One region of the Citrobacter sp. GW821-FHT02E08 genome, then DNA from elsewhere that is predicted to be linked to it. Evidence: predicted binding sites of a transcription regulator. Region 1 holds the regulator's gene; the other holds the start of a gene.
The links. The regulator LexA, encoded in region 1, represses DNA repair genes until DNA is damaged. The targets are predictions, from matches to a motif close to TNCTGTATGTACATACAGNA.
Positions count from the first base shown of each region.

Region 2: a site for LexA is predicted at 1,157-1,176, ahead of umuD (translesion error-prone DNA polymerase V autoproteolytic subunit). Genes of this name have one in related genera too.

Region 1 covers NZ_JBWKVL010000012.1:38,301-43,271, reverse strand. The annotation lists gene dusA (tRNA dihydrouridine(20/20a) synthase DusA) at 1-766, opposite strand, end outside; gene AC07UY_RS15510 (cupin domain-containing protein) at 918-1,406, opposite strand; gene zur (zinc uptake transcriptional repressor Zur) at 1,521-2,036, shown strand; gene AC07UY_RS15500 (CsbD family protein) at 2,103-2,312, opposite strand; gene dinF (MATE family efflux transporter DinF) at 2,443-3,768, opposite strand; gene lexA (transcriptional repressor LexA) at 3,836-4,444, opposite strand; gene AC07UY_RS15485 (diacylglycerol kinase) at 4,554-4,922, opposite strand.
Region 2 covers NZ_JBWKVL010000004.1:227,174-232,144, reverse strand. The annotation lists gene dhaR (dihydroxyacetone kinase operon transcriptional regulator DhaR) at 1-1,056, shown strand, start outside; gene umuD (translesion error-prone DNA polymerase V autoproteolytic subunit) at 1,195-1,629, shown strand; gene umuC (translesion error-prone DNA polymerase V subunit UmuC) at 1,613-2,878, shown strand; gene leuE (leucine efflux protein LeuE) at 3,017-3,655, shown strand; gene yeaR (DUF1971 domain-containing protein YeaR) at 3,842-4,204, shown strand; gene AC07UY_RS07625 (DUF1869 domain-containing protein) at 4,208-4,390, shown strand; gene AC07UY_RS07620 (hypothetical protein) at 4,618-4,971, shown strand, end outside.

The DNA.
Region 1 (4,971 bases):
TCGTCGCACCAAAAATCTCACGGTCGACAGAAGCCAGAATACCCGGATTTTGGTAGGCTTCGCGCCCGACCATCACGCCGTCCATGTGCTGCAGATGCGCTTTCGCATCCTCCAGCGATTTAATGCCGCCGTTGATCGACATCGTCAGATGCGGAAAATCACGCTTCAATTGGTAGACACGCGGGTAATCCAGCGACGGGATCTCCCGGTTTTCTTTCGGGCTAAGGCCAGAAAGCCAGGCTTTGCGCGCGTGGATGATAAACATCTCGCACTCGCCTTGACCTGCAACCGTCGTGATGAAATCGCAGAGAAATTCGTAGCTGTCCTGATCGTCAATGCCGATACGGGTTTTGACCGTCACCGGAATCGACACCACATCACGCATAGCCTTCACGCAGTCCGCCACCAGTTGCGCATTGCCCATCAGACAGGCGCCGAACATGCCGTTTTGTACGCGGTCGGAAGGACAACCCACGTTGAGATTGATTTCATCATAACCGCGCTCTTGTGCCAGCTTCGCACACTGCGCCAGAGCCGCAGGGTCGCTACCGCCCAGTTGCAGCGCGATCGGATGCTCTTCGTCGCTGTACGCCAGATAATCGCCCTTGCCATGAATGATCGCACCGGTCGTGACCATTTCGGTATAGAGCAGCGTCTGGCGGGAGAGCAAGCGCAAGAAATAGCGGCAATGTCTGTCCGTCCAGTCGAGCATCGGCGCGATAGAAAAACGATGGGCAGGAAAAACGGGGGACGAAGTTTCTGGCATGGCGATTAATTAAGCATTCTGAAAAAGGGGCGCTACTATAGCATAAAGCAAAACCAGAGAGGCAAGACCGCACGCAGATGGCTGCATTGCGTGTGAGCCGGGCCGACGGCGCAGACCGTCCCAGCCCGATGCTCAACGACGAAGAACGGTACTATTTTCGCCCTGGTTTTCCGTCGTGCGGGCCAAAAAACTGCGGCGGATGGTCAACCCAGCGGTCTTCTCGTGTGGCGGCATACACCGGATTAATCGGGTAATAGATGCGATTGTGTTTTTTATTCGCCTCCCCGACGACAAGCAGGCGAACCTCTGCGCTGGTGTTATTGATAAAGGTGTGACACACCCCGGTTCCCGCCGGAAAACCAACGCTGTCTCCGGGTTCTAATTTCCACAGATAGCCGTTTATCCAGACTTCGGGATAACCTTCCAGCACATAAATGAACTCCTCTTCGTCGCTTTCCGCATGCGGATAGGAGGTACGGCGACCCGGCGGGAGGCGTTCATGGTGAATGCCAAGCCGACGCAGTCCGAGCGTTCGCGCCAGCGGCGCGCCGATGGAAAATAGCTCATCGCTATCAGGATAGGTAGAGTCATCAGCGCCTTCTGCGTCGCGCCAGTGACGAATGCAATCAGGTCTTTTCATTTTGGTTTTCCAGTGTGCAATGGGTCAGGTATAGCACACGGTGGGGGATCTCGGTGTTTTAAGAAGAACATGATAAAGTAAGGGATTAACGTTTCACGTACTCCGGGGTGCCAAATGGAAAAGACCACAACACAAGACCTATTGGCGCAAGCTGAGAAAATCTGTGCGCAGCGCAATGTGCGACTCACTCCTCAGCGCCTCGAAGTGTTGCGTTTGATGAGCCTGCAACAAGGGGCCATCAGCGCCTATGACCTGTTGGATCTGCTACGTGAAACAGAGCCGCAGGCCAAGCCGCCTACGGTGTATCGTGCGCTTGATTTTTTGCTCGAGCAAGGCTTTGTGCACAAGGTCGAATCCACCAATAGCTATGTGCTCTGCCATCTGTTCGATCAGCCAACCCACAGTTCAGCCATGTTCATTTGTGACCGGTGCGGCGTGGTAAAAGAAGAAAGCGCCGAGGGCGTGGAAGATATTATGCATACGCTGGCGGCAAAAATGGGTTTTGCCCTGCGTCATAACGTAATTGAAGCACACGGATTATGCCCGGCGTGCGTCGAAGTTGAAGCGTGTCGCCATCCAGAAGAGTGCCAGCACGATCATTCGATTCTGGTGAAGAAAAAACCGCGTTAAGCGGGTTGGGCGGCAAAACCGCCCAATGGACTGTACATCCTTGTACTTTCGGGTCACCGCGGCTGATTACCAGCGGTATTTATTACGCGTTTCCCAGTCGCTCACTTCCTTTTCCGCCTTGTCTCTGGCGTAACCGTAACGTTCCTGGACCTTACCGACCAACTGGTCGCGCTTACCTTCAATGACCGTCATATCATCATCGGTCAGCTTGCCCCATTGCTCTTTCACTTTCCCTTTGAACTGTTTCCAGTTACCGCTGACTTCGTCTTTATTCATCATCGAGTCCTCATGATTAGTGGTGATTAGCGATATTGCTTCGCCCAAATACACTACGTTTTCTGCTGGACGTGAGATTAATTGTAGTCAGTGATCCCATGTTCATTTTGATATTCGGAACTTTTAACCATCACGCTCGGGCAAACCAGGTTCCATGCCGCCAGTGACGTCGCCAGATCCAGGCCAACGAGAGTCCACGAAGCGCCAGAAAAACGGCTAACGCCAGCCACAGCCCATGATTACCGAGCCAGGGCAACGCACACAGCGTGAGGGCAAATCCCAGCGCCGCAACGGCCATACTGTTGCGCATTTCCGCCGCACGCGTCGCCCCGATAAACATGCCATCCAGCAAATAACACCAGACACCGATTAACGGCAACACCACCTGCCAGATAAGGTAGCGATCGGCCAAAAGTTGAATTTGCGGCAACGATGTTAGCAACGCGATGATCTGCTCGCCCGCCAGGGCATAAACGAGGGCAAACAGCAGCGCCACAATCCCTGACTGCCGACATGCAGCACGCCAGACATCCAGCAACTGGCTGCCGTCACGTGCGCCATACGCCTGCCCGGAATGCGCTTCGACAGCATAAGCAAATCCATCAAGGGCATAGGCGGTAAAGGTCAGCAGGGTCATCAGAACAGCGTTCACCGCAATGATGTCGCTGCCCAGTCGCGCCCCGAGAACCGTGATCGCACCAAAGCACAGTTGCAACAGCAACGAACGCAGCATGATATCCCGGTTAAGTGCCAGCAAACGGCGGAAATTCCCCCGCCAGGCCTGTTTCAGCATCGTGGATGACACGCCGCGCAGTGTAAGCACTTTGCGCACCATCATCAGCCCAAGCAACAACGTGGCATATTCTGCAATCACCGTCGCCAGCGCTGCGCCCTGCACGTTCATATGCAAACCCATCACCAGCCACAGATCGAGCACAATATTGAGAACGTTGCCGACAACCAGCAGGATCACCGGTGCGCGGGCATACTGAACGCCCAGCAGCCAGCCCAGCAGCACCAGGTTCGCCAGCGATGCCGGAGCGCTCAGCCAGCGGATCTCCAGAAAACGTCGCGCCTGCACCAACACCGCTTCATTTCCACCGACGATATGCAATGCAAGATCGATGACTGGCGTGCGGAACAACGCGATCAAAGCTCCCGCCCCCAACGCCAGAATCAGTGGCTGCACCAGCGCGCGTGCCAGCGCCTGGGGATTTTTGGCACCAAACGCCTGAGCCGTCAGCCCGGTGGTGCTCATGCGTAAGAAAAGCAACAGCATGAAGAGAAAGCTGGTTGCCGTTGCGCCCACGGCAACACCGCCCAGATAAACAGGGCTGTCCAGATGCCCGATGACCGCAGTATCCACCAGTCCCAGCAAAGGAACGGTGATATTGGAGAAAATCATCGGTAACGCGAGACGCCAGAGTGCTTTGTCGGAAGAGGTAAAGAAAGGCATGCAGGAAAGCCTGAGAAGGAGTTAAAACAAACAGTGGCGCGAGATGCGCCACTGTATCAAAACAATATTACAACCACTCACCGTTACGGATGACGCCGACTGCCAGCCCTTCAATCGTGAAGTTTTGCTCGCGCAGGTCAACCACAATCGGTTTGAATTCACTATTTTCTGGCAGAAGTTCGATTTTATTGCCCTGTTTTTTCAGGCGCTTAACCGTGACTTCATCGTCGATACGCGCCACCACGACCTGGCCGTTACGCACGTCCTGGGTTTTGTGTACCGCCAGCAAATCACCGTCCATAATCCCAATATCTTTCATCGACATACCGCTGACGCGCAGCAGGAAATCGGCATTAGGTTTAAACAGCGACGGGTCGACCTGATAGTGGCCTTCAATATGCTGCTGTGCCAGAAGGGGTTCCCCTGCCGCCACGCGACCTACTAAAGGCAGACCCTCTTCTTCTTCCACCAGCAGGCGGATACCGCGAGAGGCACCGGAGACAATTTCAATGACCCCTTTACGTGCCAGCGCTTTCAGGTGTTCTTCAGCCGCATTTGGGGAACGGAACCCCAAACGCTGCGCGATCTCCGCACGCGTCGGTGGCATACCTGTCTGGCTGATGTGATCCCGAATAAGATCGAACACCTCTTGCTGCCTGGCCGTTAACGCTTTCATTCCGCCCCCTGGGTGTATATACAGTTATGCTGTGAGTATATACAGTTAAAGGCGATTTTGGAACCACAAGCGGCACAAAAAACAAGAGATTTATCGGATTATGGAAGCCTTATCTAAAATGCGACCACAGCAGGATTCCCCAGGTGATCATCGCGACAAAGATCGACAGCAATACTGCCGCTGACCCCATATCTTTCGCCCGCCCGGAAAGCTCATGGTGTTCAGAGCCAACACGGTCAACCACCGCCTCAATCGCGCTGTTGAGGATTTCCACTATCATCACCAGCATGACAGAACCAATCAACAAAACACGCGTGATGGCATCCACATCCAGCCAGCAGGCAATCGCCACGCCCAACAGCACAGCAACACTTTCCTGACGAAATGCCGCTTCATGAATCCATGCAGCACGAAAACCTTTCCAGGAATAACCAGCAGCTTTAATAATTCGGGTGAGTCCAGTGGTATTATTAGCCATCAAAAGAACCTTTTTGCATTATCAGCGTCAATGACATTATATCGTTAAC
Region 2 (4,971 bases), on a different contig from region 1:
CTGAAACCGATTATTGAGGCTCAGGGGGCCAGTTTTATTCTGTTGCTCCATCCGGTCGAACAGATGCGCCAGTTGGTGACCAGCCAGTTGGGGAAAGTGAGTCACACCTTTGCACAAATGCCGGGCGACGATCCTGCCACCCGGCGCTTACTGCATTTTGGGCGTCAGGCCGCGCGGGGGCGCTTCCCGGTGTTACTTTGCGGGGAGGAAGGGGTCGGCAAAGAACAGCTCAGTCAGGCCATTCATAATGAAAGTGAGCGTGCGGAATGCCCCTATATTGCGGTGAACTGTCAGCTGTATGCCGATACCGTGTTGGGACAGGGCGATACCAATGGCACGTCGGAGGGCGGGCGTTTAAGTCGTCTGGAACTGGCCAACGGCGGCACCTTATTTCTGGAGAAAATTGAATATCTGGAGCCGGAGTTGCAATCGGCGCTTCTGCAGGTGATCAAACAAGGAGTATTAACGCGCCTTGATGCCCGCAGGCTGATTCCTGTCGATGTGAAAGTCATCGCCTCTACGACCCTGGATCTCGCGTTGCTGGTGGAACAAAACCGTTTTAGTCGCCAGCTTTACTACGCGTTACATGCATTTGAAATCACCATTCCACCGCTTCGAATGCGGCGCAACAGCATTCCAGCGCTGGTGCGTAATACCCTTGCGCGTCTTGAGAAACGTTTCTCGACGCGGCTGAAGATAGAGGATGATGCGATGGCGCAGCTGGTTGATTGCGCCTGGCCGGGGAATGATTTTGAGTTGCTTAGCGTTATCGAAAACATCGCCATGAGTTGCGACAACGGGCATATCCGGCTGAGCGATTTACCGGAACATCTTTTCACCGAACGCTTCGAAGAGGGCGGTATGCGCCTCCCAACCCAGCTGACCTTTGCCGGTATCGAGAAAGACGCCATTATTCATGCAGCAAAGGTCACCGGCGGCCGTGTACAGGAAATGTCCAGCGTGTTGAACATTGGGCGCACAACGCTGTGGCGTAAGCTAAAGCAGTACAACATTGATGTCAGTCAGTTTAAGCGCCGTCGTCAGGACTCGCGTTGAGGCTGAACGTGGCGGGGCATGGATCACTGAATGTGCTGTGACTTCAACGGGTTCATTCACTGATCGCATAAGTCGCTTGATTTGATCGGCAAATACAACATACTGTTTATATGTACAGTGTTTATTGGTTTGGCCGTGATGAATGATATTTTTTCCTGTGAACGTAATGACATCATTACGTTACCTCTGTTTCTGGAGCGTGTTTCATGCGGGTTTCCCAGCCCGGCGCAAGACTATGTTGAGGACAGTCTCGATCTTAACACCCTGGTGGTGAAGCATCCGGGGGCAACATACTTCCTTAGGGTCAGCGGTGACTCGATGGTAGGCGCCGGTATCAGCGATGGCGATCTATTGGTGGTTGACCGTTCGTTGACGGCGACGCATGGCGATATTGTGGTGGCGGCCGTGGCGGGGGAATTTACCGTGAAGGAGCTACACACGCGGCCCCGTCTTCAGCTCGTTCCCCACAACCCGCATTATTCCCCCATCGTGTTGCAGAGCGAGGAAGAGCTGCAACTCTTTGGCGTTGTGACATTTACGTTGAAATCACACAGACATGTTCGCGCTGGTTGATGTAAACAGTTTTTATGCGTCTTGTGAGACGGTCTTTCGACCGGATCTCGAGGGAAAACCGGTGGTGGTGGTTTCAAACAACGACGGATGCATTATTTCGCGATCGGCACAGGCAAAAGCGCTCGGCATCAAAATGGGGGCGCCTTATTTCAAAGTGAAAGATGAATTACGGCGTCAGCACGTCGCGGTCTTTAGCTCAAATTATGCGCTTTATGCCGATCTCAGCCACCGTGTAATGCTGACGCTGGCAGAAATGGCGCCGTCGGTTGAGGTCTATTCCATTGATGAAGCGTTTATCGATCTGTCAGGGATCAGGCGTGGTTACTCGCTCGAGGCGTTTGGGCACCAAATTCGTCAACAGATACGAAAGAACACGGGGTTGACCGTTGGCGTAGGCATTGCGCAGACCAAAACGCTGGCTAAAGTCGCCAATTTTGCGGCGAAAACATGGCAAAAGACCGGCGGCGTGGTTGATCTCTCAGACTCGTTGCGTCAGAGAAAACTTCTTGCGCACGTCCCTGTTGAAGAAGTCTGGGGGATAGGGCGGCGTACCAGTAAGAAACTCAATGCGATGGGCATTACGTCGGCGCTGCAATTGGCTGACAGCTCTCTCTGGGTGATGCGTAAACACTTCAGCGTGGTGACGGAACGTACCGTGCGTGAGCTTCGCGGGGAGTCTTGTCTGGCATTTGATGAGTTTGCCCCCACCAAACAGCAGATTATTTGTAGCCGGTCATTCGGCCATCGCATCACCCACTACGACGAGATGCATCAGGCGATTTGTATGTACGCTGAACGCGCGGCGGAAAAACTGCGGGCAGAACGACAGTACTGCTGCGCTATCAGCGTCTTTATGCGAACCAGCCCGCATGCCGAAAATGAGGTATTTTACGCGCCGCAGGCCGGTGGTCAGTTAACGATTCCGTCTCAGGATACCCGCGACATTATTCGTGTTGCCTGCAGTGCGCTGGACAGGATCTGGAAAGACGGTTTTCGCTATATGAAAGCAGGCGTCATGCTCAGTGATTTTTTTAGCCAGGGGATTGCTCAGCTAAACTTGTTTGATGAAAACGCCCCACGCCCCAACAGTGAGCAATTAATGGCGGTGTTGGATCACCTCAACAGCAAAAAGGGGAGAGGCACCCTCTATTTTGCCGGGCAGGGGGTACAGCAGCAATGGCAAATGAAACGGGAAATGCTCTCCCCACGCTATACCACTCGGTTTTCAGATTTACCGGTGGTGAAATAGGCTGCTTTATTGCCTGTTTTTCGGAGTAATGTACTGGGTATGGCGGTGAGTCCTGATTTTCCTTTCCATCATCAGACGCATTCGTTAGCATATTGTTTCGCAGCTAGGCGTATCTGTTTTTTTCAGGAAGAGGTTAACGTGTTCGCAGAGTATGGAGTTCTGAATTACTGGACGTATCTGGTCGGGGCAATTTTTATCGTTCTGGTCCCTGGTCCTAATACATTTTTTGTGCTGAAAAATAGCGTTGGGCGTGGGATGAAAGGTGGGTATCTCGCGGCAAGCGGCGTGTTTATTGGCGATGCGGTGCTGATGTTTCTCGCTTACGCCGGCGTTGCAACGATGATTAAAACGACGCCGGTGCTGTTTAGTATTGTTCGCTATCTCGGCGCATTGTATCTGCTTTATCTGGGCGCAAAGATGCTCTACGCGACGCTGAAATCAAAAGAAAACGCGTCGACTGGCGAGGATGTCCCTTTTGGTGCGATTTTTAAACGCGCCTTAGTTCTGAGCCTGACCAACCCAAAAGCGATCCTTTTTTACGTGTCGTTCTTCGTGCAATTTATTGATGTGAACGCGCCGCATACGGGGCTGTCATTTTTGATTCTGGCTATCTCGCTGGAAGTGGTGAGCTTCTTCTACCTGAGCTTCCTGATTATTTCGGGGGCGTTTGTGACGCAATATATTCGGACTAAAAAGAAACTGGCGAAAGTCGGCAATTCTCTGATTGGTTTGATTTTCGTCGGTTTTGCCGCGCGTCTGGCGACGCTGCAGTCGTAATATCTGCAGGCCCGTTTATTCTGACGGGCCTCTGTCTTTTCCTCCCGCAAATCAAGATACAGCCCTGATGTATAAACCTTTAAAATAACCAATAAATGGTATTTTAAATGCATATTATGAGGAGTAACCTTCTTACAGCAGCGATAAATGAAATACGCTGCGTTGTTGATGGAAAGAGGGAAGACAATGCTTCAAATTCCACAGAATCATATTCACACACGCGCCACGCCATTCTGGAACAAAGAGACAGCGCCCGCCGGAATTTTCGAACGCCACCTTGATAAAGGAACCCGACCGGGCGTGTATCCCCGTTTGTCGGTCATGCAGGGGGCGGTCAAATATCTCGGATATGCCGATGAACACAGTCCCGAGCCAGAAAAGGTGATGATTATTGAAGCCGGTCAGTTTGGCGTTTTCCCACCGGAAAAGTGGCATAACATCGAAGTGATGACTGACGACACTTACTTTAACATCGATTTTTTCGTTGCCCCGGAAGTGTTACTGGAAAGCGCAAACCAACGGAAAGTCATTCGCACCGGGAAGGAGTAAACCATGGGTAAAGCAACATATACCGTGACGGTGACCAACAACAGTAATGGCGTTTCGGTCGATTATGAAACTGAAGCGCCGATGACCTTGCTGGTGCCGGATGTCGCCGCAGAAGTCGTCAAAGACCTGGTTAATACCGTGCGTTCATACGACACGGAAAATGAACATGATGTTTGCGGCTGGTAACTCAGCCAGCTAACGAAAGCGTAACGCTTTCAGTCCTCTAAGCCGCATAGCGTGATGACCGCGCTGTGCGGCTTTTTTGTTAACGGTCTGGCAGACTACCTTACCCGCTGACATCAGTAGAAATAAAATATTAAGAAAACCTTAAGAATATGGCATAGATTGCTAATGAATGAATATTCATAAAACTTATGATTCAGGTATCGAAAGCGGAACAGACTAAAATGCTTATGAAACTTGATACCCGAATCACCTCGATAACGGTGCTGCTTGTACTGGCCGCGATAGTTATCCCCTTCACTGCTGACTGGCATCTTCCCCTGCTTGATGGCGTCGTGGTGACGTGGATTGAAAATGGACAAGCGCTATGGTTGCTGTTTGGCGCATTGTTTACCGCCTGGTATATCAAGCCACTCTCTCGCCCGGAAGGGGCAAAACAGTTTTGGCTCTGGGCCGTTGTATGGTGGCTGGTGCTCCTGGGGCGAAGCACCAGTTGGGGACGCGCTTATTTCCCGGACGAGCCCAGAATCATCTTCAGGGTTATCTCGGTGATATTGATCGCAGCACTCGCACTACCGGTATTT